Regions from separate parts of the Arthrobacter sp. 01T414 genome, predicted to be linked through region 3. Evidence: riboswitches for the same ligand, from Rfam matches in the RefSeq annotation. Region 3 holds a riboswitch; each other region holds the start of a gene.
The links. A riboswitch is a leader RNA that binds a small molecule or an ion and turns the genes downstream of it on or off. The one in region 3 is predicted to bind S-adenosylmethionine.

Region 1: linked by a shared signal. The riboswitch ahead of AC1DK9_RS04785 (aminotransferase class V-fold PLP-dependent enzyme) and the one ahead of AC1DK9_RS00315 (DUF1737 domain-containing protein) in region 3 are both predicted to bind S-adenosylmethionine.
Region 2: linked by a shared signal. The riboswitch ahead of AC1DK9_RS08975 (bifunctional o-acetylhomoserine/o-acetylserine sulfhydrylase) and the one ahead of AC1DK9_RS00315 (DUF1737 domain-containing protein) in region 3 are both predicted to bind S-adenosylmethionine.

The regions. Positions count from the first base shown of each region.
Region 1 is NZ_JBFTQK010000001.1:1,022,035-1,032,360, forward strand. It holds gene AC1DK9_RS04765 (MFS transporter) at 1-857, shown strand, start outside; gene AC1DK9_RS04770 (metal-dependent transcriptional regulator) at 854-1,564, opposite strand; gene AC1DK9_RS04775 (Nramp family divalent metal transporter) at 1,575-2,867, opposite strand; gene AC1DK9_RS04780 (class I SAM-dependent methyltransferase) at 2,966-3,724, opposite strand; gene AC1DK9_RS04785 (aminotransferase class V-fold PLP-dependent enzyme) at 3,796-5,217, opposite strand; SAM riboswitch class IV at 5,252-5,365, opposite strand; gene hisN (histidinol-phosphatase) at 5,455-6,267, opposite strand; gene rsgA (ribosome small subunit-dependent GTPase A) at 6,337-7,452, opposite strand; gene aroA (3-phosphoshikimate 1-carboxyvinyltransferase) at 7,436-8,839, opposite strand; gene AC1DK9_RS04805 (DoxX family protein) at 8,847-9,395, opposite strand; gene AC1DK9_RS04810 (sigma-70 family RNA polymerase sigma factor) at 9,586-10,326, shown strand, end outside.
Region 2 is NZ_JBFTQK010000003.1:93,669-103,994, reverse strand. It holds gene AC1DK9_RS09010 (NAD(P)/FAD-dependent oxidoreductase) at 1-594, shown strand, start outside; gene hutI (imidazolonepropionase) at 606-1,817, shown strand; gene AC1DK9_RS09000 (phenylacetate--CoA ligase family protein) at 1,887-3,269, shown strand; gene AC1DK9_RS08995 (histidine phosphatase family protein) at 3,286-3,942, opposite strand; gene AC1DK9_RS08990 (CPBP family intramembrane glutamic endopeptidase) at 4,023-4,799, shown strand; gene AC1DK9_RS08985 (isopenicillin N synthase family dioxygenase) at 4,936-5,949, shown strand; gene AC1DK9_RS08980 (VOC family protein) at 6,046-6,684, opposite strand; SAM riboswitch class IV at 6,905-7,020, shown strand; gene AC1DK9_RS08975 (bifunctional o-acetylhomoserine/o-acetylserine sulfhydrylase) at 7,083-8,399, shown strand; SAM riboswitch class IV at 8,459-8,574, shown strand; gene metX (homoserine O-acetyltransferase MetX) at 8,586-9,743, shown strand; gene AC1DK9_RS08965 (MFS transporter) at 9,915-10,326, shown strand, end outside.
Region 3 is NZ_JBFTQK010000001.1:75,454-85,779, reverse strand. It holds gene AC1DK9_RS00345 (DUF4386 family protein) at 1-483, opposite strand, end outside; gene AC1DK9_RS00340 (low molecular weight protein-tyrosine-phosphatase) at 687-1,271, shown strand; gene pabB (aminodeoxychorismate synthase component I) at 1,268-3,331, shown strand; gene cls (cardiolipin synthase) at 3,373-4,848, opposite strand; gene AC1DK9_RS00325 (aminodeoxychorismate lyase) at 4,942-5,919, shown strand; gene AC1DK9_RS00320 (hypothetical protein) at 5,928-6,689, opposite strand; SAM riboswitch class IV at 6,870-6,984, shown strand; gene AC1DK9_RS00315 (DUF1737 domain-containing protein) at 6,999-7,316, shown strand; gene AC1DK9_RS00310 (rhodanese-like domain-containing protein) at 7,313-7,750, shown strand; gene AC1DK9_RS00305 (O-succinylhomoserine sulfhydrylase) at 7,747-8,955, shown strand; gene AC1DK9_RS00300 (glutamate--cysteine ligase 2) at 8,952-10,199, opposite strand; gene AC1DK9_RS00295 (UDP-N-acetylglucosamine 1-carboxyvinyltransferase) at 10,265-10,326, opposite strand, start outside.

The sequences.
Region 1 (10,326 bases), 950 kb from region 3:
AGCTCCGGGAGATGGACCTGGGGCGCGCGCCCGGTAGCACCATTGACGTCGCCGGAACCGTACTGGCGATCATCGGACTGGGCGGCATCGTCTATGCCTTCATCGAACGCGGGACCCTTGGCTGGGGCGCCCCGCAGGTCTGGCTGCCGCTGGTGCTCGGCGTCGCCGGTCTCACCGCCTTCCTGCTCCACGAACGGCGGACCCCGGCGCCGATGATGCCGCTGCGGCTCTTCGCCATCCGGAATTTCGGCTGGGGCAACATCGCCACCACCGTTATCTACGGCGCGCTGAACCTCGGCTTCTTCGTGCTGGGGCTCTTCCTGCAACAGGTCGCCGGCCTGGGCGCCACGGCCGCCGGCTTCGCCCTGCTGCCGTCCACCCTGATCCTGCTCCTGCTTTCAGCCAAAATCGGGGCACTCTCGGGCCGGTTCGGCCCGCGCTGGTTCATGACCGCCGGGCCGTTGCTCTGCGCGGCGGGTTTCGTCATGCTGATGGGCATCGGACTGCCGCTGGATTATTTCGCGCAGGTCTTCCCCGGGTTGGTGGTCTTCGGCGTCGGTTTGGCCGTGACCGTGGCGCCGCTGACTTCGGCCATCCTGGGAGCCGTGGATCCGGAGGAAGCCGGCATCGGATCGGCGGTGAACAACGCGGTCGCCCGTATCGCGGGCCTGGTGGCCATCGCCTTTGCCGGCCTCATCACCGGGCCGGTGATTACGACGTCGGGCCTGCACGGCACAGCGGCGGTCACCGCGGGACTCTTCATCGCGGGCGCCCTGGCGTCCGCCGTCGGGATCAGGAATCCGCCGCCGGGGCAGGAGCAGGGGCAGAGCCAGGACGCGGGCGGCCGGGCGGACTAGGGGGCGACGCTGCAGCCGGAGTGGGCGGCGTCGCTGTGTACCCATAGCGCGGAGGCCACCTCGTCGGCGAGGTCGATTTCGCGCAGCGCCGCTCCCGTGCCGATACGGACCACGAGCGGGCCGCCGAACGGCTTCCGGCCGAGCACCTCGACGTCGGCGTCCAGGTCGATCTGCTCCGCAGCGAGGTAGCGAAGCAGTTCCGGGTTCTCGTCGCTGATCCGGGTGATCCGGCCGGTGTGGCCGTCGTCGAGCTCGCTCATCCGGTACGCCGGCGGCATCAGGACCGAACCATCTGCTGCCGGAATGGGGTCCCCGTGCGGGTCGCGGACCGGGTTGCCCAGCTTTGCGGACATCCGCTCAATGAAGGTGTCGGAGACGGCGTGTTCCAGCAGTTCGGCCTCGTCATGGACCTCGTCCCAGCGGTAGCCAAGCTCCTGGACCAGGAAGGTCTCGATCAGCCGGTGCCGCCGGACCATGGAGAGGGCCAGCCGCACGCCGTCCGCGGTCAGGGTGACGGCGCTGTACGGCTTGTGGTCCACCAGGCCTTGGTCCTTGAGCTTGCGGACCATCTCGGAGACCGAGGAGTTCGCGACGCCGAGGCGCTGGGCCAGCTGCGTGGAGGTGATGGGCTTGTCCTGCCACTCCGTGAAGGAGTAGATGACCTTGACGTAGTCCTCGATCGAGGAGGAGGGCGGACTGGTCTTCACAGCCCCAAGCCTACCGTCCGGCGGCACCGGTGAAGGTGAGCCACAGCAGGACCAGGTTCAGCGCCACCACCAGGACAACGCTGACCACGGCGGCGACGCGCAGGGTCAGGCCGTCCGCGAACTGGCCCATCAGGGTCTTGCTGCTGGTCAGCACCACCAAAGGGACCAGTACGAAGGGAATGCCGAAGCTGAGCACCACCTGGCTGAGCACCAGTCCCCAGGTGGGGTCGAAGCCGACGGCCAGCAGCACGACGGCGGGAACCAGGGTGAGTACCCGGCGCGTCATCAGCGGAATCCGGATCTTGAGCAGGCCCTGCATGATGGTGCCGCCGGCGTAGCAGCCCACCGAGGTGGAAGCCAGGCCGGAGGCGAGCAGGCCGACGGCGAAGACGACGCCCACCACCGGACCGAGGTTGGCCGTGATGGCGGCGTGCGCGCCTTCGATCGTGTCCGTTCCCCCTTCGCCGCCCAGCGTGGACGCGGCCAGCAGCAGCATTCCGATGTTGACGATGCCGGCGACGGCCAGCGCCGCGACGACGTCCCAGCGCGTGGCCTTGACCAGCCGGGCAATGGCGTGCGGCGGGACGTGGAGATGGGGATTGGGCCGGTGCCGGTCACGGGAGAGCGCCGAGTGGACGTAGATGGCGTGCGGCATCACGGTGGCGCCGAGCATGCTCGCGGCCAGCAGCACGGTGTCCGGGCCCTGGAATCCTGGAACCAGGCCGGCTACGACGCCGCCCGGGTCAGGCGGACTGATGAACAGCCCGGCCAGGAACCCGACGGTGATGATGCCCAGCAGGAACATGATGACGAACTCGAACGGACGCTGCTGGTTCCGGCTCTGCACCGCGAGCAGGGCCATCGAAATGCCGCCGACAATGACGGCGCCGAGGGGGAGGGGCAGGCCAAAGAGCAGATACAGGGCCACCGCGCCGCCCACCACTTCGGCCAGGTCCGTCGCCGCGGCCACGATTTCGGCCTGCACCCAGAAAGCACGGCGCCAGGCGGGCCTGAGCCGCTCGCCGAGGATCTCCGGGAGGCTCTTGCCCGTGACGATGCCGAGCTTCGCGGACTGGTACTGGACCAGCACGGCCATCACGTTGGCGGCAACAAGCACCCAGACGAGCAGGTAACCGTATTGGGCGCCGGCCGTGAGGTTCGCGGCGACGTTGCCGGGGTCCACGTAGGCAATAGCGGCCACGAACGCGGGGCCGAGCAGACCGAGGAGGGCCCGGCGGCTACCCCGGATCCTGCGGGCAGGCGGGTGCCCTGCGGGCTGGGGTTCGTGTCCGGTTGTTTCCAGCACTGCGGGCTCCCAAGAAGTTCCTGAGTGCCTACACGCAAAAGTTAGGCACACCGAAATCATAGGCGTCGCGGCGGCGACGGTGCAATGCGGAAACCTCAGGCTTTGGTGGCGCGCCAGCTTTGCGTCAGGTAGGGCAGCGCCACCATCTCATCCGGGCCGTGCGCGAGGTGTTCGTGCAGGTACCAGTCGAGGTTGCCGAGCACCTTGGCGCGGGTAGCCTCGCCGGCCCGTAGATAGTAGCTCCGGGACTTGGCCAGTTCCATGATGTCCCGGGTGGTCACCGGATCCTCCCAGCGGGTGAGGTGGCTCTGCAGCCCGGTGAATTCGGGACCCAGCGGCGGCCTGAAGTGGGGCTTGTGGACGTCCCCGGCGTGCATGATCCGGGAGAGCCGGTGCACCCAGGGCACGGAGGTATCCAACTGGTTCCAGACCAGGCCAAGCACACCGTGCGGGCGCAGGATCCGTGCCGCTTCGGTGCTGGCCAGCAGCGGATCGCACCAATGCCAGGCCTGCGCCACTGTAACCAGGTCGAAGGCCTCCGCCGGCAGGCCCGTGTATTCGGCGGTGCCCTCGACGGCGGTGACGCCCGGCAGGGCCCGGCGCAGCTGCTCGAGCATGTCGAGGGACGGATCCACGGCCACGGTCCGGAGCCCGCGCTCGACCAGCAGGGTCGTGAACTTGCCGGTCCCCGCGCCCAGGTCGGCGGCGTCGCTGGCCCCTGCGGGTATCAGCCAGTCGGCCGAATCCGCCGGATAGCCAGGCCGGACCCGGTCGTAGTGCTCGCCGCCGTCCTGGAAGCTCTGGCCGAGCTCCTGCCGCCGGTGGTGGTGGAGTTTGGGGCCGCCGCGTGCCACGTGCGATCTCCTTCGGCAGCTTTTGGTAAGTACCATCCGAATTTACCGCACGGGGCCGGACCCCGGAGCCCTTAGTCGGCGGTGCAGGGGGCGGCGCCGGCAGTGCCAGGCGTGTTGGGCGCCCAGTGCGGGTAGCTGCGGGTGTCGTTGGCCGGCACCCACCGTCCGGCGTCCACGACATAGTCCCAGCCGAGGCCGTTCCGCCGCAGCTCCCGGATTCCGGCGAGCAGCCGCTCGGCATCCTCAAGCCGCGACCCGAGGCCGAAGCTGGCGCGGAGCGACCCGGCGGGCAGGCCCAGCCGCTTCAGCAGCGGGTGCGCGCAAAACCGCCCGTCGCGCAGTCCGACGCCGTGCTCGGCCGACAGGTAGGCCGCGACCAGTCCGGCGTCGTAACCGGCCACCGAGAAATTGACGACGCCGATCGTCCCGGGGCCGGTCGCCAGGGCGGTGTCCTCGAAGATGTGGTGGACGCTCACGCCGTCGATCAGCTGCAGCCCCTCGACCAGGTAGGAGCGGATGGCGTCCTCGTGGGCGTGCCACTGCTGCTCGTCGAGCGCCTCGATGACCTGGCTGGCACGGGCCAGCGCGGCCGCACCCAGGACATTGGGGGAGCCACCCTCGTGGCGGGCTGGGCCTGTGGTCCAGCTGACGGAGTCGAGCCGTGCGTCCCGTACGGCGCCGCCGCCGGCCAGATGCGGGGTGCCGGCGTCCAGCCAGTCCGGCCGTCCCACCAGCACGCCGGCGCCGAACGGGGCGTAGAGCTTGTGGCCGGAGAAGGCGAGGTAGTCGACGTCGTCCGCGGCGATGTCGATGCGGCGGTGCGGGGCGAGCTGGGCCGCGTCGACGGCAATCCGGGCACCGAATTCGTGCGCCAGGGCGGCCAGCTCGCGGATCGGCAGGATTTCGCCGGTGACGTTGGAGGCGCCGGTCACGGCGAGCAGGTTGACGCCGCCAAGGGCGAGTTCCGCCCGCAGCCGCTCCACGGTGCCGCGCAGGGTGGGGGCCGCCACGACGCTGCGGTGCGGGACGTTCTGCCAGGGCAACAGGTTGGCGTGATGCTCGATGTCCAGGTAGAGCACCTCGCCGGTGTGCCGGCCGCCGTCGGCCGGCAAACAGCCGGCCAGCAGGTTCAGCGAGTCGGTGGTGTTCCGGGTGAAGATCACGGAGTCGTCCGGCCGGCCGCCGACGAAGTCGCGGACGATGTTCCGGGCGTTTTCGTACACTGAGGTGCTCAGCTGGGAGGCGTACCCGGCGCCGCGGTGCACGCTGGCGTAGTACGGCAGGATCTCGTTCAGGTAGGCGGACACCACGGACAGTGCCGGGGCCGAGGCTCCGTAGTCCAGGTTGGCGTAGCGGACCTGGCCGCCCTGGATCAGTGGGGCCTGGATTTCAGCGCCGGACACCGCGGACAGCGGCTGGCGGGCGGCGTCGATACGTGCGTCGCCAACGGCGGCGGGGGAGGTGCTGTGGCTGGGGATGGTGGCAGTCGTCATGGGACCTCGCTCGAAAAGGACCCCGCTCACAGGGGATCCGCGCTTGCCGGGTCCGCTCCGGACCGGCCAGGTCGTCACCCGGGGCACCCCGCCGCGAATGGAGGGTTGCCGGCCAGCAAACCGGGGTTTAGCGCTGGCACTCGTGACCTGCTTCGAGCCTAGGACATGGCCGGCCGCGCCGAAAAGGCAGGCCGGAATGTGAAGCGCAGTGTTACGGACTGCCGTTGGCGCGCCACACTAGAGCAGGTCGTCGAGGCCGGGGTTGAGGCGCTTCAGGACTTCCGAGTGCAGGATCGAGTTGGTGGCCAGGGCGTTGCCGCCGAAGGGTCCGTCCTCGCCGTCGAGCGAGGTGAAGCGGCCCCCGGCCTCCGTCACAATCGGGACGAGCGCGGCCATGTCGTAGAGGTTGAGCTCCGGCTCGCAGGCGATGTCGACGGCGCCCTCGGCCACGAGGCAGTAGGACCAGAAGTCGCCGTAGGCGCGGGTGCGCCATACCTCTTCGGTAAGGCCGAGGAACTCGTCGAGGTTTCCGCGCTGCTTCCAGCCGCCGAGGCTGGAGTAGGAGAGGGACGCATCCTCGAGCCGCGAGACGTTGGAGACCTTCAGCCGGGTGGCGGCGGCCAGTGAGCGGCCCATGTACGCGCCGGCGCCTTTAGCGGCCCACCAGCGCTTGCCCAGGGCGGGGGCGCTGACGACGCCGACCACGGGTTCTCCTTCGTCCACAAGGGCGATCAGGGTGGCCCAGACGGGGACGCCGCGGACGAAGTTCTTGGTGCCGTCGATCGGGTCGATGATCCACCGCCGCGAGCCGTGGCCGGAGCTGCCGAACTCTTCGCCGAGGACGGCGTCGCGCGGGCGGGAGCGGGAAAGCTGGCCGCGGATGGCTTCCTCGGCGGACTTGTCCGCGTCGGTGACGGGGGTGAGGTCCGGCTTCGTCTCGATCCGAAGGTCGAGCGCCTTGAAGCGGCTCATGGTCTGGGAATCTACGGAATCTGCCAGTACATGGGCAAGGCGCAGGTCATCGTTGTAGCTCGAAGCTGGTTGGCTCATGCTTCCAAACTACCGTCAAAACGCCCCGAGGACGGGGAGGCCACGTCGCAGCCTGCCTAGTGGGCGCTGCTAGGAGACGCTGCCGAGTTCCTTGGTTTCCTGCGCTTCCATCCGCGGATCCGTGCCGAGCAACCGGCGCAGGGAGGCAAGGCGGGCCGGTCCCGACGGGCCCGCGTGGCCGCCCTGCACCCACGCGTCCACTCCGCAGTTCACGGCGGTGGCGTCGTGCTTGCAGCCTCGTTCGCAGTCGTCGGTGCCCGGTGCCAGGTCCGGGAAGGAGCGCAGGATCCGGTCCGGGTCCACATGGGCCAGGCCGAAGGATCGGATGCCGGGAGTGTCGATGATCCAGCTGCCGGCCGGGGCATCGCTGACCTTCAACGCCAGCGCCGAGGAGGAGGTGTGGCGGCCCCGGCCGGTGACGGCGTTGACGCCGCCCGTGGCCCGTTCGGCCCCGGTGAGGGCGTTCACCATGGTGGATTTGCCGACGCCGGAGTGGCCCAGCATGACGGTTACTTTCCCGTCGAGGTGCTCTCGCAGCTGCGAGACCGCGGCCTTGTCCAACCGGGCGGACAGTCCGTCGTCGGAGCGGGCGTCGATGCCTGAGGCGGCCGAATCCGCCGTCTTGGAGATGATGACCGGGAAGTCGAGGTGCTGGTAGTTGGCCAGCAGCTCGGCGGGATCCTTGACGTCGGCCTTGGTGACCAGCAGCAGGGGATCGATGCCGGCGTCATAGGCGGCCACGAGGGCGCGGTCGATGAAACCGGTGCGCGGTTCCGGGTTTGCCGCGGCTACGACGACGACGAGCTGGTCGGCGTTGGCGACGACGGCGCGCTCGATCGGGTCCGTGTCGTCCGCGCTGCGGCGCAACAGCGTCCGGCGGTCCTGGATCTTGACCAGCCTGGCCAAGGTGTCGGGTTCGCCGCTGACGTCCCCGACGAGGGAGACGAAGTCCCCGGCAACCACGGGATTGCGTCGCAGCTCCCGGGCCCGGGCCGCGATGATCTTGCGTTCGTCGGCTGTGCCCTCACCGACGACGGCGGTGTAACGGCCCCGGTCCACGGTGACGATCCGGCCGGTGACGGCGTCGTCGTAGCTGGGCCTGTCCTTGGTGCGGGGGCGGGAGCCCTTTTTGTTGGGGCGGATCCTGACGTCGGATTCGTCCCAGGAATCAGTGCTGCGTGCCACCGGCGGCGTCCTTGTCTGGGGTGCCTGTCTGGCCGAGCATGGCCGTCCACAATTGCGGGAAACCGGGCATTGTCTTGGCTGTGGTGTCGATGTCTTCGACCTGGACCCCGGGGACGGCGAGTCCCAGGATGGCACCGGCGGTGGCCATCCGGTGGTCGGCGTAGCTGTGCACGACGCCGCCGTGCAGCGTCGCCGGCCGGATGATGAGTCCGTCCTCGGTTTCTTCCGCGTCGCCGCCGAGGCGGTTGATTTCCGCAACGAGGGCGGCGAGCCGGTCCGTTTCATGGCCCCGGAGGTGGGCGATTCCGCTGAGCCGGGAGGGGCCGTCGGCCAGGGCACAGAGGGCTGCCACGGTGGGAGCGAGCTCGCTGGTGTCGTCGAAGTCGCCGCCCTTGATCTCCGGACCGCCGGTCACGGTCAGCGTGCCGCCCTCCAGCGTCACGGTGGCGCCCATGCTGGCGAGGATGCCGCGCCAGAGATCCCCGACCTGCGTGGTCCCGGCCGGCCAGTTGGGGATCCGTACGGTGCCACGGGTGGCAAGCGCCGCCGCGAGGAACGGCCCGGCGTTGGAGAGGTCCTGTTCGATCCGCTGGTCGAAGGCACGGATGGGGCCGGGGGAGACCACCCAGTGGTTTGGCACCGAGTCGTCGACCGCCACGCCGACGCCGCGCAGTGCGGCCACCGTCATGGTGATGTGGTCGAGGCTCGGCACCGGCCTGTTTGCTCCGTCGCTGCTGCGGTGCTCCAAGTGGAGTCCCTCGGTGAAGCGGGCGCTGGCCAGCAGCAGGGCGGAGACAAACTGGGATGAGGCGCTGGCGTCAATGACGAGGTGGCCGCCGCGGACTTCGCCCGTGCCCTCGACGAAGAACGGCAATGACGATGCCGGTCCGCCGTCCGGCGCGCTGACTGCCACGCCGAGGCCGGTCAGGGCTTCGATAATGGTGCCCATCGGCCGTTTGCGGGCGTGCGGATCGCCGTCGAACACCGTCCGGCCGCGGTGCAGCGCGGCAACCGGCGGAACGAAGCGCATGACCGTGCCGGCGAGGCCGCAGTCGATGGCGGTCTCGGCAGCAGCAGCATCGAGCGCAATGGGGGTGATGGCCAGGTCGGGGCCGTAGGCTCCGTCGCCGGGCACTTCGGTAATGGTGGCCCCCAACTGCCGTAGGGCCTCGATCATCAAGGCCGAGTCCCGCGAGTGCAGCGGCGCACGCAGCCTGGACGGACCGTCCGCGAGGGCGGCCAGAACCAGATACCGGTTCGTCAGGGACTTGGACCCTGGGACCGTCACGGTAGCGTCGACGGGACGTTCCGCGAACGGCGCAGGCCAGTGCGGACCGCCGCCAGCCGGAAGGGAAGGGGCTGCTGCGGTGGGGGTGGTGCCAGTCATTGCCGTCTTAGGCTCCGACGGCGTGGTCGACGGCCTTGCGTACCGCCTTGTCAGCCTTCTTCAGCTTCTTGCCGGTGGTCTTCCGGGCGTCGGCCGCGAGGTGCGCGGTGGTCTTCCGGGCGTCGGCCGCGAGGTGCTCCGCGCGCCAGGCCAGGCTCGGCTTACCCGCGGTGTCCACGGCAGCCAGCAACACTCCACCGGTCAGCGAGACGTTCTTCAGCAGCTGCTTGCGCCGGGCGTCCCGGCCTTCTTTGGAGGAGATGTCCGCACTGCGCCATTCCACGAAACCATTGAGCGCCGAGATGACAGCGAGCACGGTGGCGGCGAGGCGGGCTGACTTACCCAGGGCCAGGCACACGCCGGCACCCACCTGGGTGCCGCCGATCACGCGGGCCAAAACCTTCTCATCGGCCTGAAAGGGGAGGGACTCGGCAGCGCGGCGCAGCAGGGGAGACAGCTGGGTTGCCGTGTCATCCGCGTTCTTTAGCTTGTCCATGCCTGCGAGCACGAAACTGGAGGCGAGCATGGGACGGGCGAGAAAGCGGACAAAGGACATGAATTTCCTCCTGGATGGACGAACCGCGGACGCTATGCGGGAGAACCGGTTCTAGTCTTGCACTTTTGCGGAATATTTGCCCGTTGTGCGCGGTTGTGCAAGACAGAATCCAGCCGAAATGGGGGCGGGAAAACCAGCGCAGTAACGAGGTGCACGGCCGGTTGTTCGGCCTGTGCAGGAAGGCGGAGGTTTGATTCTGGTTAAAGAATCCGGGCTATTGGAAGAAACCGCTGCGGACCCATGGGCCGCGGCCCGGACGGGAGCCTTAAGCGGCCGCCGGAAGGTGACAGTAGACTTGAAGGCAATGAGCACCATGGATCCGGCCGTTGCGGCCATGCACGAGGTTGCCGGAAACGACGACGCCAAGCCCTCCGAGGCAACCGCCGCCAGCAGCGCGGCGGTCACCACCCCGGTGGACGAGGCCGTTGCGGAACGGACAGCCGCAGAGACCGTAGCAGCGGACGGCACCGGCCAGCCGCTGGACACCGCGGCTGAGACTACGGACGAGCGCCGAGTGCGCTTCGAACGCGACGCGATGCAGTACGTTGACCAGCTTTACTCCGCGGCAATGCGGATGGCCCGGAATCCGGCCGACGCCGAGGACCTGGTCCAAGAGGCCTACACGAAGGCGTTTTCCGCCTTTCACCAGTACAAGCCCGGGACGAATCTCAAGGCCTGGCTGTACCGGATCCTCACGAACACGTACATCAACCTGTACCGCAAGCGTCAGCGCGAACCGCTGCAGTCCAACTCGGACACCATCGAGGACTGGCAGTTGGCCCGCGCGGAGTCGCACACCTCGACCGGCCTGCGCTCTGCGGAGGCCGAAGCGCTGGACCATCTGCCGGATTCGGACGTGAAGCGGGCGCTGCAGTCGATTCCGGAGGAGTTCCGGCTTGCCGTCTACTTCGCCGACGTCGAGGGCTTCGCG
Region 2 (10,326 bases), on a different contig from region 3:
GGCGCCGGGCAGGAAGGCTTCGAGGCCGCCGTCGTGGTCAACGCCGCCGGAGCCTGGGCGGACGAACTCGCGGTCCTCAGCGGCGTCGAGAAACTCGGGCTACAGCCCTACCGCCGCACCGCGGCGATTGTCGACGTCGAACACCCGCTCCCGCAGGGCTGCCCGATGGTGGCGTCCGCCGGCAGTTTCTACTTCCGCCCGGACGGGCGGCGGCAGGTGCTGATCTCGCCGTCCGAGACCGTGCCCAGCGCCCCCGAGGATGCCCGGCCGTATCCGGGCGACATCGAAGCGCTGATCACCCGGCTCAACACCGTCACCACGATGGGAATAGGCAACGTCAGCCGGGCCTGGACCGGGCTGCGGACCGAGGCCTCCGACGGGATTCCCGTGGTGGGGTTCGACGCCGAGGCCACCGGGTTCTTCTGGCTCGCCGGCCAGGGCGGCTACGGCTTCCAGACCTCCTCGGCCATCGCCGAACTTGCAGCGGAACTGATCCTCGCCGGCCAGGGTTCGGCGCAGCCGCTCCCGGCCGACAGTCCGGCATCCCGGACAGCCGCGGCACTGGCAGCGACCCGGATGTCCATCCGGGCCTGAAGAATGGACCCATGAGTACCCTCATCACCAACATCGCCGAACTGATGACCCAGGACGCGGACCACCGGGTCCTGAAGGATGCGGCCATCGTGATCGAGGGCGAACGCATCGCCTGGCTCGGCGCCGCCGCTGACGCCCCGGCCGCGGACGACGCCGTCGACGCCGCCGGCCGCGCCCTGCTGCCAGGTTGGGTGGATTCCCACACGCACCTGATTTTCGCCGGCGACCGGACCGCGGAGTTCGAAGCACGAATGGCGGGGGAGAGCTACAGCGCCGGCGGCATCGCGGTCACCACCGGCGCCACCCGGAGCGCGGGCGACTTCGACCTGACCCGGCTTGCGCTGGGCCGCGTGGCCGAGGCCGTCGCGCAGGGGACCACCTACCTCGAAACCAAGACCGGCTACGGCCTGGACGTGGAGAACGAGGCCCGCAGCGCCCGGATCGCCTCCACGATCGCGGACGAGGTTACCTACCTCGGCGCGCACCTGGTCCCGGAGGGCATGGACGCGGAGGAGTACACGGACCTGGTCTGCGGTCCGATGCTCGCCGCGGTCCGGCCCTACGCCCGCTGGGCAGATGTTTTTTGTGAACGCGGCGCGTTCAACGAGGAGCAGTCCCGCCGCGTACTGACGGCCTGCCGGGACGCCGGCCTGGGCCTGCGCGTGCACGGCAACCAGCTCGGCGAGGGCCCGGGCGTAGGGCTGGCGGTGGAATTCGGGGCCGCGAGCGTGGACCACGTCAACTACCTCTCGCGGCGCGACGTCGAAGCACTTGCGGACAGCTGGTCCGGCTGGGAGGCGGCGGCCGGGGCAGGGGAGCGCGGCACGGTCGCGACCTGCCTGCCGGCCTGCGACCTGTCCACCCGGCAGCCGCTGGCACCGGGGCGTGAACTGCTCGACGCCGGCGTCCAGCTGGCGCTCGCGTCCAACTGCAACCCCGGCACTTCCTATACGAGCTCGATGGCGTTCTGCGTCACCACCGCAGTGCTGCAGATGCGGCTCAGCGTGCATGAGGCCGTCCGCGCCGCGACCTACGGGGGCGCGCTGGCGCTCGGCCGGGAGACGGGGAACGACGTCGACGGCCAGCGGGCGGTCGGTTCACTCGCCGTCGGGCACCGGGCGGACCTGCAGCTGCTCAACGCCCCCTCGGCCACGCATCTGGCCTACCGGCCGGGTATGCCGCTCACGCACGCCGTCTGGCGCGCCGGGGTCCGCGCCCGCTGACGGACCAGCCCACCGGAGCCAGGGCACCGACGAGGTCAGAGACACCGACGAGGTCAAAGGGAGAACAGCATGGCCGGGTTAGCCAGGGAGCTAGGCATCCTCCTGGATCTGCTGCGGGCCAAGCGCGGCGGCCCGCGGGCACTGTCGCGGCGCCGGGACGTCCGGCTGGCTGCCCTCGTGGCCCACGCCCGAACCAGCTCTCCCTTCTACCGGGAGCTCTACCGCGGCCTTCCGGAGAGCGTGCCGCTGGGCGTGCTGCCGCCGGTCTCCAAACCGGAGTTGATGGCCCGCTTTGACGACTGGGTCACCGACCCCGCCGTCACCCGGGCGGACCTCGAGGCCTTCGTCGCCGATCCGACCCTGATCGGCAGCCGTTACCGCGGCCGGTACTTCGTCTGCACCAGTTCCGGAACCACGGGCCATCCGGGACTGTTCGTGCACGACGCCGCCGCCGTCGCATGCTACCGGGCCCTGGGCGCCCGCGCCGCCGGGACCACCCTCGACGCCGGAAGCCTGTTGGCCGTGCTGCGGCGCCGAGTCCGCACCGCCGTCGTGGTCGGCTCCGGCGGCCATTTCGCGGGCGTCGTATGGCTCGAGACCGAACGGCGCCGCAGCCGGGCCCGGCGCCGGGCCTACCGCCTGATCTCGGTGCAGCAGCCGCTTCGGTCGCTGGTGCAGGCGCTCAACGGCTTCGATCCGGCCCTCCTGGTCGCCTACCCGAGTGCGCTCGAACTCCTGGCCGCGGAGCAGGAGGCGGGCCGGCTGCACATCCGGCCGGTGCTGGTGGAATCCAGCGGCGAATCCCTAGGCGACCCGCCACGGCTGGCCGCCGCCCTGGGTGCCAAGGTCCACAACGTCTACGCGGCCTCGGAGTTCGTCCCCATCGCCCTGGACTGTCCCCGCGGTTGGCTCCACGTGAACAACGACTGGGTCATCCTGGAACCGGTCGAGGCAGACTACCGGCCGACGCCCGAGGGGCAGCCGTCCCATACGGTGCTGCTGACCAACCTCGCCAACCGGGTCCAGCCGCTGATCCGCTACGACCTGGGGGACTCCGTGATCGCCAAAACCGGCCCCTGCGAATGCGGCAACCCGCTGCCAGCCGTCCGCGTGGCCGGCCGGCACGACGATATCCTGCATCTGCGTAACGCCGACGGCGGAACGGTGAGCGTCCTTCCCCTCGCCATCACCGCCCCGATCGACGACGCACCGGGTGTGGAGCGCTGCCAGCTGGTCCAGTCCGGCCCGGCGTCGCTGCGGGTCAGGCTCCAGCTGGGGCCAGACGCCCGGACGGACGCGGTATGGCAGGACGTGACGAGCAAACTGGCCGGGTTCCTGGCCGGCCAGGGGCTGGCGAACGTGGAGCTGGTCCGGGCGGAGGAGGCGCCGGAGCAGACCGGCGCGAGCGGGAAGTTCCACCAGGTCATCGCGCTGAAGCATCCCCCGCTCTAGAAGAACCGGCCAAGACCTAGAAGAACATCGGCGGGGCGTCCAGCACGGTCTCGTCCACCCGCCGCTGCTCCCACTGGCTGAACGGCTTGTCCAGCTCGTACTTGCCCTGCCGCGTGCGCAGGAGGGTGCGGATCTCGGCGTTGTCCGGATTGTTCAGGGACTCGAAGTACTCCACCGACCAGTGGAACCAGCGCATGCAGAACAACCGCATGGTCAGCCCGTGCGTCACGAACAAGGCATTCGGGGCATAGTTCGGCTTGGACCAGTGCCGGTAGAGCGTTTCCATGAACGAGGAGATCCGGTCGTAGACGTCGGAGCCGGATTCGCCTTCCCGGAAGCGGTAGAAGAAGTGGCCGTAGGCGTTGCGGAGCTCCTTCTGGTCCTCGATGTCGCCCGCTATCTGGAAATTCGCCCAGTCCTGCTCGCGCAGCCGCGGTTCTTCGATCACGCGTTCGGTGAGGGACCCCAGCCGGAGCGCCTCGAGGGTCTGGTAAGCCCGGAGGTAGGGGGAGACGTAGACGCAGACCTTTTGCCCGTCCAGCCGGCGCCGCAGCTGCTCGCCGGCGGCCGTAGCCTGCTCGACGCCGAGCGGGGTCAGCGGGATCCGGTAATCGGGCACCCGGTTGTAGATCGAGGTGTCGGCGTTGGCGGCGGACTGGCCATGCCGGATCATGAAAATTTTCCCGGGCGCACTCACAGCCCAAGCATAGGCACTTGCAGTCAACTCCCGGCAACGGCAGGCAAGATAGAACCATGTTGGTTCCCTCCCGCCGTCGGCTGCGGCTAGAAGTCTGGATTGTCCTGGGCCTGTCCCTGGGGCAGTCGGCGGTTTATTCGGTGGTGCAGCTGCTGGACAAGCTGACCCGGGCGCCGCTGGCGCAGGGCACCTCGACGCTGAACCGTTCGCAGAGCAGCCGCGAGTATTTCGACCTTACCTACCAGTTGCTGGACATCATCTTCGCCTTGGTTCCGGTGGTGCTGGTGATCTACTTCCTGACCGAGCACCGGCCCGCCGGCCTGTCCAGCGGCACCGGCGCCTCGGCCTTCCGGAAACTTGGCTTCAACTTTGCCCGCCCCGGCAAGGACCTGCTGCAGGGCCTGGGCCTCTTCGCCCTGATCGGCGTCCCGTCGCTCGGCCTCTATGCGGCCGGCCGAGCGCTGGGAATCACGACGGCGATCATCCCCAGCGCGCTGGACTCCTACTGGTGGACGGTGCCGGTTTTGATCCTCTCCGCGATCCGGCACGGGATCGTGGAGGAAGTGATCGTGGTGGGCTACCTGCTGGACCGGCTCGGCAAGTTCGGCTGGGGCATGCCGCTGGCGATCTTCGCCAGTTCGATGCTGCGCGGCAGCTACCACCTCTACCAGGGCTTCGGGCCCTTCATCGGCAACGCCATCATGGGCGTCATCTTCGCGCTGTTCTACACCCGGACGCGCCGGGTCATGCCGCTGGTGATCGCGCACGCGCTGCTGGACATCGTGGCGTTCGTCGGCTTCAGTCTCTTCGGCAAGGCCATCGGCCTGGGCTGACACCGGCGCCTGCCCGGGCGCCGCGAGCCGGATGACATATTTCGACACGAGACTCACCGTGGCCGCAGCCATGTCCGTAACATTGGAGCTATTCCAGGCTTCGGCTTGCCAGACTCGCTGTAAAGGACTATAGACGGTGACGCTCGAATCATTGCCCATTTTGGATATCTCGCTCCTGGCCGCGGGCCCGGAGGAGGCCTCCCGGTTCCGGGACGAGTTGCGCGATGCCATGCACGAGGTCGGATTCATCTACCTGGCCGGCCATGGCGTCCCGCAGGAACTCACGGACGCCATGCTGGACATCTCCCGACRCTTCTTTGAGTTACCCGAGAGCCAGAAGCTCGCGATCGAGAATGTCCATAGCCCGCAGTTCCGCGGCTACACCCGCGTCGGCGGCGAAATAACGGACGGCGGCGTCGACTGGCGCGAACAGATCGACATCGGCGTCGAGCGCAACACCGTGGATCAAGCCCCCGGCGTCGCCGATTACTGGCGGCTGGAGGGTCCCAACCTGTGGCCGGAAGACCTGCCCGAGATGCGGGAGATCGTCACCGAATGGACCGAGCGCCTCAGCGCCATCTCCTTGGACCTCCTGAGGGCGTTGGCCCTGTCCCTCGGTGCCCCTGAAGATACCTTCGACGCGGCGTTTGCCGCCCGGGCCTTCCCGCTGCTGAAGATCGTGCGGTACCCGGGGGAGTCCGATCCGGAACCCAAGCAGGGCGTGGGGTCCCACCGCGACGGCGGGGTGCTGACGCTCCTCCTCGTGGAACCCGGCAAGGGCGGCCTCCAGGTCGAGTACCAGGGCCAGTGGATCGACGCGCCCCAAGTGCCCGGAACCTTCGTCGTCAACATCGGCGAGATGCTCGAACTGGCGACCAACGGATACCTCAAGGCCACCCTGCACCGGGTGATCTCGCCCCTCCGCGGCACCGACAGAATCTCGCTGCCGTTCTTCTACAACCCGGCGCTGGATGCCACCATGCCGCGCCTCGCGGTCAGCCCGGAGTTCCAGGCCAAGGCCCGCGGCCTTTCGGTGGACCCCACGAACAGCCCGATCCTGGAGACCTACGGCGACAACGCCCTGCGCTACCGGCTCCGGGCGCACCCCAACGTCGTCGAGGTCCACCACCCGGACCTGCTCAAGCACTGACCGGCCTGGCCGGCCCAGAAGCGAATTCGGCCGCCAGCGGTGGGTGGCATCATTGGCACCCGCTGCTGGCGGCCGAAGTTTTTCGGGGAAGACGCGTCAGATGGTGACGGCTCCGGAATCGGTTTCGAAGGTGACGGACATGATTCCCGGCGTCCCGTGCGGGGCCAGCCAGTGCACGTCCACATCCTCCAGCGGCCTCTCGACGGGTTCGCCCAGCCACTCGGTCACACGCTCGGCCGAGCCCGCGATCGTGAGGGCAGACATCTTCACGCTGCTTGCGTAGGCGTTGGACGGGTGCAGCTCGGGGTCGCCTTCCCACTTCAGCATGTAGGGGACCTGCGGATCCGCGATCAGGCCCAGGATGCCGATCTGCTTCCAGACCAGTTCGCGACCGTCCGGGAACTTGCGGTTGCCATTGACGGCCGAGCGGCCCAGCCGCTCCTCGAAGGGCGCCAGGTCGTCGACCTCGACGCACCAGCCCATCCAACCGCCGCCGGCTGCCGAGCGGGCGCGGACTGCCTGCCCGAACGGTGCCTTGTCCGAGGCGGGGTGGTCCAGGACCTCCACGACCTCGAGGTATTTGTGCCCGGCGAGCGGGATGATCATGTTGCGGGTCCCGAATCGGGGGTGTACTCCGCCCTTGACGGCTTCGACTCCGAGGGCGGTCGCAATACGTTCGGTGGTGGCAGCCAGGCCATCCTGTTCACAGGCGTAAGAGACGTGATCCATGCGCATGCCATCATCTTGGCACTTTGTGATGGAGCTCTCAGCTTAGGGTGCCCTAACCGTGGTGGGATGTCATTTTCCGCGGCGATCGGGCGGATCAGCCGGCCGCCCGGGCGCGCTTTCCGGCGGGCTCTCCTTCAGGGGTGGCGTCCGGGGTGCCGGTGCAACGGTCCTTCATCTTTGTCACAAAGCTATTCGGCCGCCGGGGCTGCTTCCTAGACTGAAGCCAGGTCATGAGTGCCAGCACCAAGCCCCGGCTTGCTGGCCGGCAACCCTCCTTGCGCGGTGGGGTGCCCCGGGTGAAGACCTGGCCCTCCGGCGTCCGCCGGGCGGCAAGCGCGGCGCCTGAGCCGTTCCGGTCCCACGGGGCCCGGTGCGGCCTGTGCCCAGTCCTAGGAGCACACCAAATGTCTAACGCCTGGTCCTTTGAAACCCGCCAGATCCACGCCGGCCAGGAGCCGGACTCCGCCACCGGCGCGAGGTCGCTGCCGATCTACCAGACGACGTCGTTCGTCTTTCCCAGCGCCGAAAGCGCCGCCAACCGCTTCGCGCTCGCCGAACTGGCCCCCATCTACACGCGGATCGGCAATCCCACCCAGGATGCGGTGGAACAGCGGATCGCGAGCCTCGAAGGCGGCCTCGGGGCCCTCCTGCTAAGTTCCGGCCAGGCCGCGGAAACCTTCGCGATCCTCAACATCGCCGAAGCCGGGGACCACGTCGTGGCCAGCCCCAGCCTCTACGGCGGGACCTACAATTTGCTGGCCCACACCTTGAAGAAGTTCGGCATCTCCGTGACGTTCGTGGAAGACCCGGACAACCTGAAACAGTGGCGTGAGGCCGTTCAGCCGAACACCAAGCTGTTCTTTGGCGAGGTGGTATCCAACCCCCGCCAGGACGTGCTGGACATCGAAGGCGTCGCGGATGTGGCCCACCGGGCCGGGGTGCCGCTGATCGTGGACAATACCCTCTCCACCCCCTACCTGATCCGGCCGCTCGAGTGGGGCGCTGACATCGTGGTCCACTCGGCCACCAAGTACCTCGGCGGCCACGGTGCCGCGATCGCCGGCGTGATCGTCGACTCCGGGAACTTCGACTTCGGCAAGGACCCGGAGCGCTTCCCCGGCTTCAATACCCCGGATCCCAGCTACAACGGACTGGTCTACGCCCGGGACCTGGGGTCGGACGGGGCGCTGGGCGCGAATCTTTCCTTCATCCTCAAGGCACGGGTCCAGCTGCTGCGCGACCTCGGCTCGGCCGTCTCCCCGTTCAACGCCTTCCTCATCGCCCAGGGCATCGAGACGCTGAGCCTGCGGGTGGAGCGGCATGTCGCCAATGCCCAGCGCGTGGCCGAATGGCTCGAGGCCAGGGACGACGTCGAGTCCGTCGCCTACGCCGGGTTGCCGTCCAGCCCCTGGTACGAGCGCGGCCGCAAGTACGGCCCGAAAGGCACCGGCGCCGTCGTCTCCTTCAACCTGGCCGGGGGAGCGGAAGCCGGCAAGCGTTTCGTTGACGCCCTTGAGCTGCACTCCCATGTGGCGAACATCGGTGACGTGCGCTCGCTGGTGATCCACCCGGCGTCGACTACCCACGGCCAGCTTTCGCCGGAACAGCAGGCGGTAGCCGGCGTACACCCCGGCCTGGTCCGGCTGTCGGTGGGGCTCGAGCACATCGACGACATCATCGCGGACCTCGACGCAGGCTTCCGGGCGGCCAAGAACGGCTGAGGTCACACAGCCGTCACAATCTTCGCGCTTGCGCCGCCGTGTTTCGTAGAATCGAGCCAGGTCATGAGTGCCAGTGACAGCCCCGGCTTGCTGGCCGGCAACCCTCCTTTTGCGGCGGGGTGCCCCGGGTGAAGACCTGGCCTGCCGGTCAGCTGACGGCGGGCAAGCGCGAAGTTAGGTCCTCACATGACGATTGCTGTCACCCGCATGGGTGTACCCGAAAACAATACCTCCGGCGCCGAACGCACGACGGCGGCCGTTCCCGACGGGACGGTGCAGTGCCTCCCGGTCGGCTCCCTGTCCCTTGAGTCCGGCGCCGTCCTGCCGGAGGTCACCCTCGCCTACGAAACCTGGGGGACCCTCAACGCCGATGCCTCCAACGCGGTGCTGATCGAGCACGCCCTGACCGGTGACACCCACGTCACCCGCGGTGCCGGCGAGGAGCCGGGCTGGTGGGAACAGCTCGCCGGTCCAGGCGCCCCGGTGGACACCGAGAAGTACTTTGTGGTGTCCATCAACATCCTCGGCGGCTGCTACGGGTCCACCGGGCCGTCGACCCCGGCTCCGGACGGACGGCCCTGGGGCTCACGCTTCCCGCTGGTCACCCTCCGGGACAGCACCGCCGCCGAAGCCCGACTGGCCGATGCATTGGGAATCCCCAGCTGGTACGCCGTGCTGGGGGGTTCGCTGGGCGGAGCCCGGGCGCTGGAGTGGGCCGTCAGTTACCCGGAGCGGGTCCGGCGCTGTGCCGTGATCTCCATCGGCGCCAGTAGCACCGCCGAACAGATCGCGTTTGCCCAGGCCCAGACACTGGCGATCCGCCAGGACCCGAACTTCAAGGGCGGCGACTACTACGGCGGCCCGGAGCCGGAAGCCGGCCTCGCCCTGGCGCGCCGGATCGCCCACATCACCTACCGCTCCGCCGCGGAACTGGACGGCCGCTTCGGACGGAACGCCCAGGCGGCCGAGGCCCCGCTGGAAGCAGGGTCGCTGGCCGGCCGGGGCCGCTACCAGGTCGAGAGCTACCTGGACCACCAGGGTAACAAGCTGGTGCGGCGGTTTGACGCCAACAGCTACATCGCCATCACCGAGGCGCTGATGAGCCACGACGTCAGCCGCGGCCGGGGGAGCTTGGAGCAAGCCGTTTCCCTCGCGACCGCCGAGTTCTTCGTGGCGGCCGTAGACTCGGACCGCTTGTATTTTCCCGCCCAGTCCCAAGAACTCGCACGAGCCCTGCCGGGGGAGGTTCCGGTGCATCTCATCGAGGCCCCGATCGGCCACGACGGCTTCCTGACCGAAATCGGCCAGCTCAGCGGGCAGCTCCGGGGTGACTTCTTCGCCTAGCAGCGGCCGCCGGGTGTGCATTTTTGCAGACACCCTCTGCGCTATTAGTCGTTGAGCCTGCCGTGAACGACGTCCATACTCGTGGAGAATGACGCCGTGTGTTCCAACTCACACACGCACAGTCAGCCTAATAATCCACGGGGTGTCGAAGGGGACACCGAAGGAGTTCGCATGAGCACGGAAAACGCCGCCGTAAGGCGCGCAGAGGAGCCGGACGTCAAGACGTCCGGGCTGAAGAAGGTAGTAACGGCCTCCATGGCCGGCACGGTGGTGGAGTGGTACGAGTTCTTCCTCTACGCCTCCGCCGCCACCCTGGTCTTTGGCAAGATGTTCTTCCCCAACTCGGGCACGGAACTGGACGGCATTCTTGCTGCGTTCCTGACCTACGCAGTGGGCTTCGTGGCCCGCCCCATCGGTGGCATTGTCTTCGGCCACTTCGGTGACAAGTTCGGCCGCAAGCAGCTGCTGCAGCTCAGCATCATCCTGGTCGGCGTCTCGACCTTCCTGATGGGCTGCCTCCCGAGCTTCCAGCAGATCGGCTACTGGGCGCCGGCCCTGCTGGTCTTCCTGCGCTTCGCCCAGG
Region 3 (10,326 bases):
GTTTTCGGCAATAATGGCCTCTGCGGCAGTGGCAAAGACCCCCCGCTCACCCGCCGATCGCGCCGCCACGTAGCGGTCGCTGAGGTAGACGAGGCTGAGCGAACCACGGCTGGACACCGGCACCGCGAGCAAGAGAGCCCAGGGCAGCCCTGCGACGACCGTGGCGACAAGCGCCGAACTCCGGCCGAGCGGGGCCAAGGCTACGAAGAGAGCCAGGAACACGATCACCGGCAGAATGCCGGGCAGGATCCAAAGAATCTGCTCGGCAATGTAGGGCTCCTTGTTCGCCGCGATGAACTCAAGGGTTGCAGCGCCCCCATCCACCGGCGGCGGGGACACGAAGTCGACAACCAGGGCCAGGAGCAACAGCGCCACGAAGAAAATCGCGGCAATGCCGGCGGACCGGTAGAGTCCCCGCCAAGGCCACTGCTCTTCGCCGAGGGACACGCCTGGGGCCAGCCCGGAAACTCGCCGCTCATCCATAGTGCAAAGCTAGCCAGCGCCACCCCGGCACGTCAGGGCCGAAAGTCTCCCGCCGGGTGGCCGGAAGAACCCGCAGGGCCAGGAGGACCGCCCCTTGCTGCCCGCCCCAACACTTGTCAAATTACGTATAGTGAAATGACTCATCTGTAACATTCGCGGCCGCCCCGCTAGCCAAGACGCCACCGGATCCGCCATGCTTAGTCATGACCTCAACGTCGAGCCAGTACCGGATCATCACGGTCTGCACCGGAAACATCTGCCGGTCCCCGATGGCCGAACTGATGCTCGCAGAAGCCGCCGCCGTCGCACAATTGACCGGCGTCCAGATCGACTCCGCCGGCATCACCTCCTACGAGGCAGGCCGTCCGATCGATCCCCGGGCCGCCCGCAAACTGGCAGCCCACAGCATCTCCTCCGAGCGGCACATCGCCCGCGAGTGGCGCAGCGAGTGGTTCCACTCACGTGAGCTGATCCTAGCCCTGGATGTGGACCACTACGGCTGGCTGCGCCAGGCTGCACCGGACCACGCCTCGCTGGCGAAGATCCGGATGCTGCGCAGCTTCGACCCCGCAGTCGCCGGCAAGGACCCCCTGGACCAGGGCATTGAGGACCCATGGTTTGGCGGACACACCGACTTCGACAACACCTGGGAGCTGATCCACGCCGCCATCCCGGGCATCCTTGAGCACGTCAGGGCGCAACTGCAGGAAAGCGGCGGGCGCGTGGAGACCAGCCCGGACCAACCGCACCGGGACGACGCGGGGCACCGGGTACGCTCTAGTTCATGAGCCCCGCACCCGTCATCATCGCCATCGACGGGCGCTCCGGCGCAGGGAAGACCACCCTGGCGATCGAACTCGCGGCCCGCCTCCGGGAACACCACAAGGTCTCGCTCTTCCATCTGGAGGACATCTACCCCGGCTGGAACGGGCTGGCTGCCGGCATTGAACGCTATGCCGCCACCGTGCTTGCCCCGCTGCGCCGCGGCGAACCGGCCCACTGGGTCAGCTGGGACTGGGAACGGCACTACGACGGCGCGGCCCGCCTCACGCAGCCGGCCGAAATCGTCCTCGTCGAGGGCGTGGGCGCCGCCGCCGCGGCCGCCGCGGCCTTCCTCGACGCCGTGGTCTGGGCCGATTCCTCCGACGAGCAGCGCCGCGCCCGGGCGATTGCCCGCGATGGCGCGAGCTATGAGCCTTTCTGGGAGCAGTGGGCCGGCCAGGAAGATGAGTGGCTGGCCGTCGACGACGTTCCTTCCCGGGCCGATGTGCGGGTTCTCAACCTCGCCGACGGCGCCGCCCCGGCCGAGGTGCTGCAGGCCCTCCAATACCTACCAGCCCTGGCGCCCGTGCTGCTCCCCGAGCTGTCGGCCAGCCGCGGACTCCAGCTCCGGGCCGAACGGATCGACGCCGAGCCGCACCCCGCCCGGCTCTTCGAGGCGCTCTACGGCCGGTCCCGCAACGCGGTCTGGCTGGATTCCTCACTCCCCCCGGATGGCCAGGACGGCCGGGGCTGGGGCGGGGAGGCCGCCGAACGCAGCCGTTTCAGCATCCTGGCGGACGACGGCGGCAGCTACGGCCAGTCGGCCCGTCACCGCTCCGGCCGGACCGAGGTGCGCGTTGGCAACGCCACCGCGCAGACCGAGGGAGGGTTCTTCCGCTGGCTTGACGGGGTCTGGGGCCGCGACGTCGTGCGCTGTCCGGCGGGCTATCCGTGCGAGTTCACCCTGGGCTGGCTCGGCTACCTCGGCTACGAGCTCAAGCGCGAGACGGGCGGCAGCGACGTCGGTGCCAGCTCCGCGGATGCCAGCCTGATCTTCGCCGGCCGCGCCGTTGTCCTGGACCACCGGGAGGGTGCGGCCTGGCTGCTCGCCCTCGACTCCCCCGATGCCGGGGACTGGCTGGCCACGGCGCGGGCGGCGGTGGCGGCGGCTTCCGCGGACCGGGAACCGGCCAGTACCGGTCCCGCCGCCGGTAACGGCACCGCCCTGGCGTTCAGCGCCCGCGACACCGAAGCTGCGTACAAGGCCAAGATCGGCGCGGCGCAACACGAGATCGCGGAGGGCAACAGCTACGAGGTCTGCCTCACGACGGCGCTGACGGCCACCGCGGCCGCCGGGGATTTCGAACCGTGGCAGGCGTACCTGGCGCTGCGCCGGCGCAACCCCGCACCGTTCGCGAGCTACCTGCGCTTGGACGACGTCACCGTGGCCAGCACCTCGCCGGAACGCTTCCTGCGGATAGACGCCGACGGGGCGATGCGGGCCGAACCGATCAAGGGCACCCGGAGCCGGGCCTCCGACGCCGCCCGGGACGAGCTGCTGCGCCGCGAGCTGGAATCTTCGCCGAAGGACCGGGCCGAGAACATCATGATCGTGGACCTGCTCCGCAACGACCTGAGCCACTTCGCGGTGCCCGGATCCGTGTCGGTCAGCAGGCTGTGTGCGATCGAAAGCTACGCCACCGTCCACCAGATGGTCAGCACCATCGATGCTCGCCTCCGGCCGGGCATGCCGCGGGCCGAAGCCGTGGCGGCCTGCTTTCCGGCCGGGTCCATGACCGGCGCCCCGAAGGTCAGCACCATGGCCATCCTGGACCGGCTCGAGGGCGCGCCGCGGGGGGTCTACTCCGGGGCGATCGGCTACTTCTCGCTCAGCGGCGCCACCGATCTCGCGGTGGCGATCCGGACCCTGGTGGTGTCCCGCGGGGCGGACCAGGCCAGCACCCTCACCCTCGGCGTCGGCGGCGCCATCACCGCCGATTCCTCGCCGCAGGAAGAGTACGAGGAAATTCGGACCAAGGCCTTCGGCGTGCTCTCGGCCCTCGGCGCGGAGTTCCCGCCGGGCTAGGCGGCACGCCGGGGCACCGGCGGCCGGGCTATTGCAGGGGCCTACTGCAGGGTGGAGGTGAGCCGGGCGACGTTGTCCACGTACTTGACGCCCACGGGCCGCTTCATCCAGTCCTCGAGCGTGAGTTCCCGCGAGATGCCCCGGTAGGTGTCCTCGACGGCGCTGATCCGCCGCACAATGTCCTCACCCAGGAGCATCACCGAGACCTCAAGGTTCAGCGAGAAGGAGCGCATGTCCATGTTGCTGGAGCCCAGCACGGCGACCTCGTTGTCGATCGTGAAGTGCTTGGCGTGCAGCACGAACGGGGCCTTGTAGAGGTAGATCCGCACCCCCGCCTCCAGCAGGGCCTCGTAGTACGACTGCTGGGCGTGGTGGACAAGGAACTGGTCGCCCTTTTCCGAGACGAAGAGCTCAACATCCACGCCGCGCTGCGCCGCCGTCGTCACCGCATACAGCAGCGAATCATCCGGGACGAAGTACGGGCTGCAGATCGAGATCTTGTGCTGCGCGGAGTAGATCAGGGTGTTGAACAGGCGCAGGTTGTTCTCGGTGATGAAGCCGGGGCCGCTGGGCACCACCTGGGCGGTGATGTTGCCGGGGTGCGCTTCCGGCCTGTGCGCCAGCTGGTGTTCCAGGGATTCGTCGGTCTCGCTGAGCCAGTCGGTGGCGAACACCACGTTGAGGGTGGTGACGATCGGCCCGCGCAGGCAGGCCATCAGTTCGACCCATTCCCGGCCGATCTTGCGGTGCCGCGGGTTGTTGTAGGAGGGCTCGATCAGGTTCTGCGAACCGGTGAAGGCGACTTCCCCGTCGATCACCATGATCTTGCGGTGGTTGCGAAGGTCCGGGCGGCGCCACTGGCCGTGCACCGGCCGCAGCGGGAGCATGGGCCGCCAGCGGATTTTGCTGGCCTTGAGCCGGGCGATGAGCTTGCTGTAGCCCTTGATCCGCAGGGTGCCCAGGTGGTCGAACAGGAGGCGGACCTCGACGCCGCGCTCGGCGGCCTCTTCCATCGCCGTGAGCAGGTCGTCCGTGACGTGGTCCGAACTCAGGATGTAGAACTCGGCGTTGATAAAAGACTCGGCTTCGCGCACGGCGGCCGCCATCGCCTTGATGGAGTCCGGGTAGCCGGGCAGGAGCTCCACGTGGTTGCCGTCCACCATCGGCAGCGAGCCGAGGGTCTTGTTCAGCTCCGCGGCGGAGGACACCCATTCCGGGCCGTCATAGTGGCTTTCGACCGTGGCCAGCTCGGACGTGCCGGCCCGCACCCGGGTATTCACCGCGTCCTGCTGAGCACGGCGCTTGCGGGAGAGCCGGAAATTACCGAAGAGCAGGAATAGGACCAGGCCCACGGCCGGGACGAAGAAGATGATCAGGAGCCAAGCCATGGCGGTGGTCGGACGCCGGTTTCCGGGAATGATGCCGAGGGCAAGGACCCGGATGCCGAGATCGACGACGGTCAGGATCAGGATCACCCAGGACGGAAGCGAATCCGCAAGCGAAAATGGCCACAGCACAGGTGAACCCCTCAAGTTCCAGACCCGCGGAACAGTTCCGGAACGGGTAACCGTCAAATCCTATCCCGTCAACTCCCGCACTAAGCTGAAGGCATGACTACCCCCGCCTCTGATCCGGCCCGCGCAACGGTGCTGGTGTTCCTCGATCCCGCGTTTGAGAACGGCCGCGTCGCCGACTCGTCCAAGCCCCAGCTGATGGCCACCGATCAGGGCGCCACCCGCGGGGACGGCATTTTCGAGTCGCTGCTGGTGGTCGGGGGGCGCCCGCGCAAGTTGCAGGCACACCTGAGCCGGCTGGCGGGCTCGGCACGCGCGCTGGAGCTGGACATCCCCGGCGAGGACGCCTGGCGCCGCGCGATCGAGACCGCAGTCAGCGAATACCGCGGCGGGACGGCCCAGTCGGCCGGGCAATCCGTCAGCGGCGACGGCGAAGCCGACGAGGTCGTGGTGAAGCTGCTCGCCAGCCGCGGCGTCGAGGGCGCCCCCACGCCGACGTGCTGGGTGCAGGCCTCACCTCCCCCGGAGGCCGGCCGCCGGCAACGGGAGACCGGCATCGACGTCCTCCTGCTGGACCGCGGCTACGACAGCGAGGTGGGCGAGCGCGCCCCGTGGCTGCTGCTGGGCGCCAAGACCCTGTCCTATGCGGTCAACATGGCGGCGCTCCGGTACGCCCACCACCAGGGCGCGGACGACGTCATCTTCACCTCCGCCGACGGCCGGGTCCTGGAGGGCCCGACGTCGACCGTGCTGCTGGCGCACCTGGAGACCAGCGACGACGGCGCGGGCGGAGTCCGCACCGTGCGCCGGCTGATCACCCCGCAGCTGGACAGCGGAATCCTTCCCGGCACTTCCCAGGGCGCCCTGTTCACCGCGGCCAAGGCCGCCGGGTGGGAGCTGGGCTACGGCCCGCTCGTCCCGGACGACCTGTACGACGCCGACGCCGTCTGGCTCATCTCCAGCATCCGGCTTCTCGCGCCGGTGAACCACATCGACGGCAAGGAGATCGRCACCCCCGAACTGCGGCGGCAGCTCACGTCCGAGCTCAACGAACTGTTCGCCACGATCGAGTAGAGCGGGGCTTAGCCCCGGGCGCCGCTCAGGCTGACGGCGTCGTTGACCAGCCGGGTCAGCTCGGCCGCGGACGTCTTGGTGACATCCGGTCCGGTGGCGACAGCCGTGGCCGAGAACCCGCCGGTGACTCCCATGACCACCAAGGTGCTGATGGTCTCCTTGTTCGGCAGCGTCTGGACCATCAGTGTCGAATAGGTCTTGTCCGCATTGGTCTTCACGTCCAGGGGCACGGTCTTGTTCGTGACCTTCTGGCCCTGGACCTCGATGGTGAAGTCGGCGCACTCCTTGCTGACCTTGGCGGAACTCTCGAGGTTCTTGGCCAGGACTGCCGGATCCTTGACTGCCACAAGGGTCACTGCCGTGACGGCGCGCATCTTGGCCGACTGCGACCCACCGGCGGCGTAGGTGCTGCCCGCCGGGATCTGGGCGTTGCTGTCCGCCACCGCGGCACAGGCCTTCGGGGTGATTACCACCGAGGACATCATTTCCTTGGACGAGGCGATACCCTTCTCCAGCTCGGCCGCCGGGATTGCGGTCAGCCGCTTGTCCTGGCTGTCCCGAAGGCCGGCGACGATTCCAGCCAGCTCCGTCCTGGTGTACGTCCTTGCCTCGGGAGTCGGGGTCGGGCTCGGCGACTCGGTGGCGGACGCTGCCGCGCTCGGCGTTCCGGCGGGGGACGTCCCGGCCGGGGCGGTCGAACCGCCGCAGCCGGCGAGGGCGACGGCGGCAGACATCAAAAGCGCGATCGGCGCGAGGCGTCGCAGGTACATGTGGATCCCCAATTCATTGTGTGAGAGCGCGGATGGGCGCCGGCAGTTCCCCGGAGGCGCGTCAACGGTGACACTACGACATTGGACCGCTCCGGGAAAGGTGCCATGCCAGCGGGAGCGTGACTTAACATGACGACGCCGCCGTGGCGGCCGGCGTCGTCAGTGCTACGTTTTTGAATGAGTAATGAGACCCGGCGCCAAGCCCTGACTTGCCGGTCGGCAACCCTCCCTTTCGCGGCGGGGTGCCTCAGGTGAATACTCGGCATATCGACCATTCGAGCTGCAAGCGTGAAAGTAAGGAGATCCGTCATGCCCGACGCATCCGCATCCGCCGTGCCCGCCACAGCCCCCGCCCAGTCCCCCGCCGGCGGGGCGCCGGCCGAGGAAAAACTGGCCTACCGCCTGTTCACCGGACCCGACGACCGCAGCTTCTGTGAGCGTGTCTCCGCCGCCCTGGCGGAGGGCTACGTGCTGCACGGGAGCCCCTCCGCGACGTTCAACGGCAGTACCGTGATCGTGGCCCAGGCGCTCGTGCTGCCGGCCGCGATCGCGAGCGCCGACGCCGCGGTCGCCAACGCGGTGGACGAGCTGGACGGGGCGGAGTTCGCTGGCGAGGGCCACGCATGAGCTACGCCGGAGACCTGAGCCCGCAGGAAGCCTGGGCCAAGCTGGAGGCGGGCGCCGTCCTGGTGGACGTCCGCACCGAGGGGGAATGGGCGCAGATCGGTGTCCCGGCCACCGCGGCCGCCACCGAAAAGCGGCAGGATCCGCTGTTCGTCCAGTGGAGCCTGGCCGGCGGAGCCGCCAACCCGCAGTTCCTGGAGCAACTCCAGCGGCAACTGCGCGAACAACTGAAGCAACAGGCGAAGGGCACCGAGCTCGTCTTTCTGTGCCGTTCCGGCGCCCGCTCGGTCGCCGCCGCCAACGCCGCCACGGCGGCCGGCTTCACCGCCTACAACGTCCTGGAGGGCTTCGAGGGTGAACCCGGACCAACGGGCAGCCGGACCGTGAACGGCTGGAAGAACCGCGGCCTGCCCACCAACCAGGAAAGCACTAAGTGAGCTTCAATCCCGACGCCCAGGGCTGGAGCCCGGACACCCAGGCCGTCCGCGGCGGACTCGACCGGACCGGGTTCCAGGAGACCACCGAGCCGATTTTCCTGAACTCGGGCTTCGTCTACGAATCCGCCGCCGCAGCCGAGCGCGCCTTCACCGGCGAGGACGAGCGGTTCGTCTACTCCCGCTACGGCAACCCCTCGGTGGCAACGTTCCAGGAAAGGCTCCGGCTGCTGGAGGGGACCGAGGCGTGCTTTGCGACCGCGTCGGGCATGTCCGCCGTGTTCACCGCACTCGGCGCCTTGCTGGGGGCCGGCGACCGGGTGGTCGCGGCCCGCTCGCTCTTCGGCTCCTGTTTCGTCATCCTCAACGAAATCCTGCCGCGCTGGGGCGTGGAGACAGTCTTCGTGGATGGCCCGGACCTCGAGCAGTGGCGGTCCGCGCTGGCCGTTCCGACGACGGCCGTGTTCTTTGAGTCGCCGTCGAACCCCATGCAGGAAATTGTGGACATCGCCGCGGTGAGCGAACTGGCGCACGCCGCCGGTGCGACCGTGGTGGTGGACAACGTCTTCGCCACTCCCCTGCTGCAGCGCTGCGGGGAGCTCGGCGCGGACGTGATCGTGTACTCCGGCACGAAGCACATCGACGGCCAGGGCCGGGTCCTCGGCGGCGCGATCCTGGGTACCCGCGAATTCATCGAGGGCCCGGTCAAGCAGCTCATGCGCCACACCGGCCCGGCACTGTCCGCCTTCAACGCCTGGGTGCTGAGCAAGGGCCTGGAGACGATGGCCCTGCGGGTGAACCACTCCTCCGCCTCGGCGCTGCGGCTCGCCGAATGGCTGGAGGCCCAGCCCGCGGTCAACTGGGTCAAGTACCCGCTGCTGCCGTCCCACCCGCAATACGAACTGGCCGCCAAGCAGATGAAGGCCGGCGGCACTGTGCTGACGCTGGAGCTCTCGCCTTCGCCCGGCCGCTCGGCCAAGGAGGCTGCCTTCGCGCTGCTGGACGCGCTGCGGATCATCGACATTTCCAACAACCTCGGCGACTCAAAGTCCCTCATCACCCATCCGGCCACCACGACGCACCGCGCCATGGGCCCGGAGGGCCGGGCCGCGATCGGGCTGAGCGACGGGGTGGTGCGGCTGTCGGTGGGCCTGGAAGACGTCGAGGACCTGATCCGCGACCTCGGACAGGCACTCAAGCAGGTCTAGCTCCGGCGCACCGGCGAGAGCAGCGCGGCCTGCTCCGATGCTCCTTCGTCGTCCGCGCCGAGCATCGTGACGCGGACGGCATGGGCGACGACGGCGGCCAGGCCGGCGTCGTCGGTGGGCGTGTCCAGCCCCGGTGCGCAGAGCGCCTGGCGCTGCAGCTGCGAGCCCGTGCCGTTGGCCAGCACCCGGTCCACGCCGCGGCGCGCCAGCTCAAGCTCCCCCTGCTCCGCTAGGACGGGGGCGACGAAGTCGACAAGGGCATGGACCACCTCGCCGGCCGGAGCGGGCCGGAAGCTGCCGAAGTCGAGGAGTTTCCCGCGCAGCCCGCAGTTGCTGGCCTGCCACGCGGCCATCTTCAACAGCACGGTCGGCACGGGGACGGGATCCACGCCGTCGCGCCACTCCCGGCTGGCGGACTCTACCAGGGCCCGCACCAGGACGGCGATCAGCGCCGCGTCCTCCGCCCGCAGGCAGACATCCGCGACCCGGACCTCCACCGTGGGGTGGTGCCGGGCCAGCCGGGCATCGAAGTAGATCATCCCTTCGTCAAACAGCACCCCGCTCTCCAGCAGCCGCGTAACCACCCGACGGTACACGGGAAGGCTTCCGAAGATCATGGAGGGCCCAGCGGCCGGCCAGCGGTTCCAGGCCTGGGTGCGGTAGCTCTCGAAGCCGGTCTCCGTCCCGTTCCAGAACGGCGAGTTGGCGCTGAGCGCGATCAACACCGCCAGTTTGTCCCGGATCCGGTCCAGGACGGCGACGCCCTCTTCCGGGGACTCGATGGAGGTGTGGACGTGGAACCCGCAGGTCAGCTGCTCCTGGACGGTGAGGCCGAACCGCTTCTGCATGGTGGCGTAGCGCGGGTTGGGCGTCGTGTGGGTGGCAGATTCCAGCGGCGAGGTGGCCAGCGCAGCCACCCGGGCCCCGTGCATCCGGGCAACCCGGCCCGCGAAGGCCCGGGACTGCCGGATCTGCTGCAGCAGCGCGCCGTGGTCCTGGCTGGGCACGGTCTGGGTCTCGATCTGCTCCAGCTTGAGTTCAAAGCTGAAGCCCGGATCGTCATGGTCCGGATCGGCGGCGGTAGCAGCGGGGCCGGCGGCGGAAGCGGACTGGCCCGCCGTGGCCGCTGCGGATGCAGCAGCGGCGGGTTTCAGCCCGCGCAGCAGTGCGTCGGCCAGTGCCAACGGAACCCCGGTCACGGGATCCACGATCAGCAGTTCCTCCTCCACGCCAAAGGTGCGCATGCAACCATTGTGCGTCAGCACCCGCCCCGGCGCGCTACCCCCAAACGGCGGGGTCGCCGGCGGAGTCAGTCCTGGAAGTACTCGATCTTGGCGCCGATGGTGTTGAGCCGCTCGGCCAGGTCCTCGT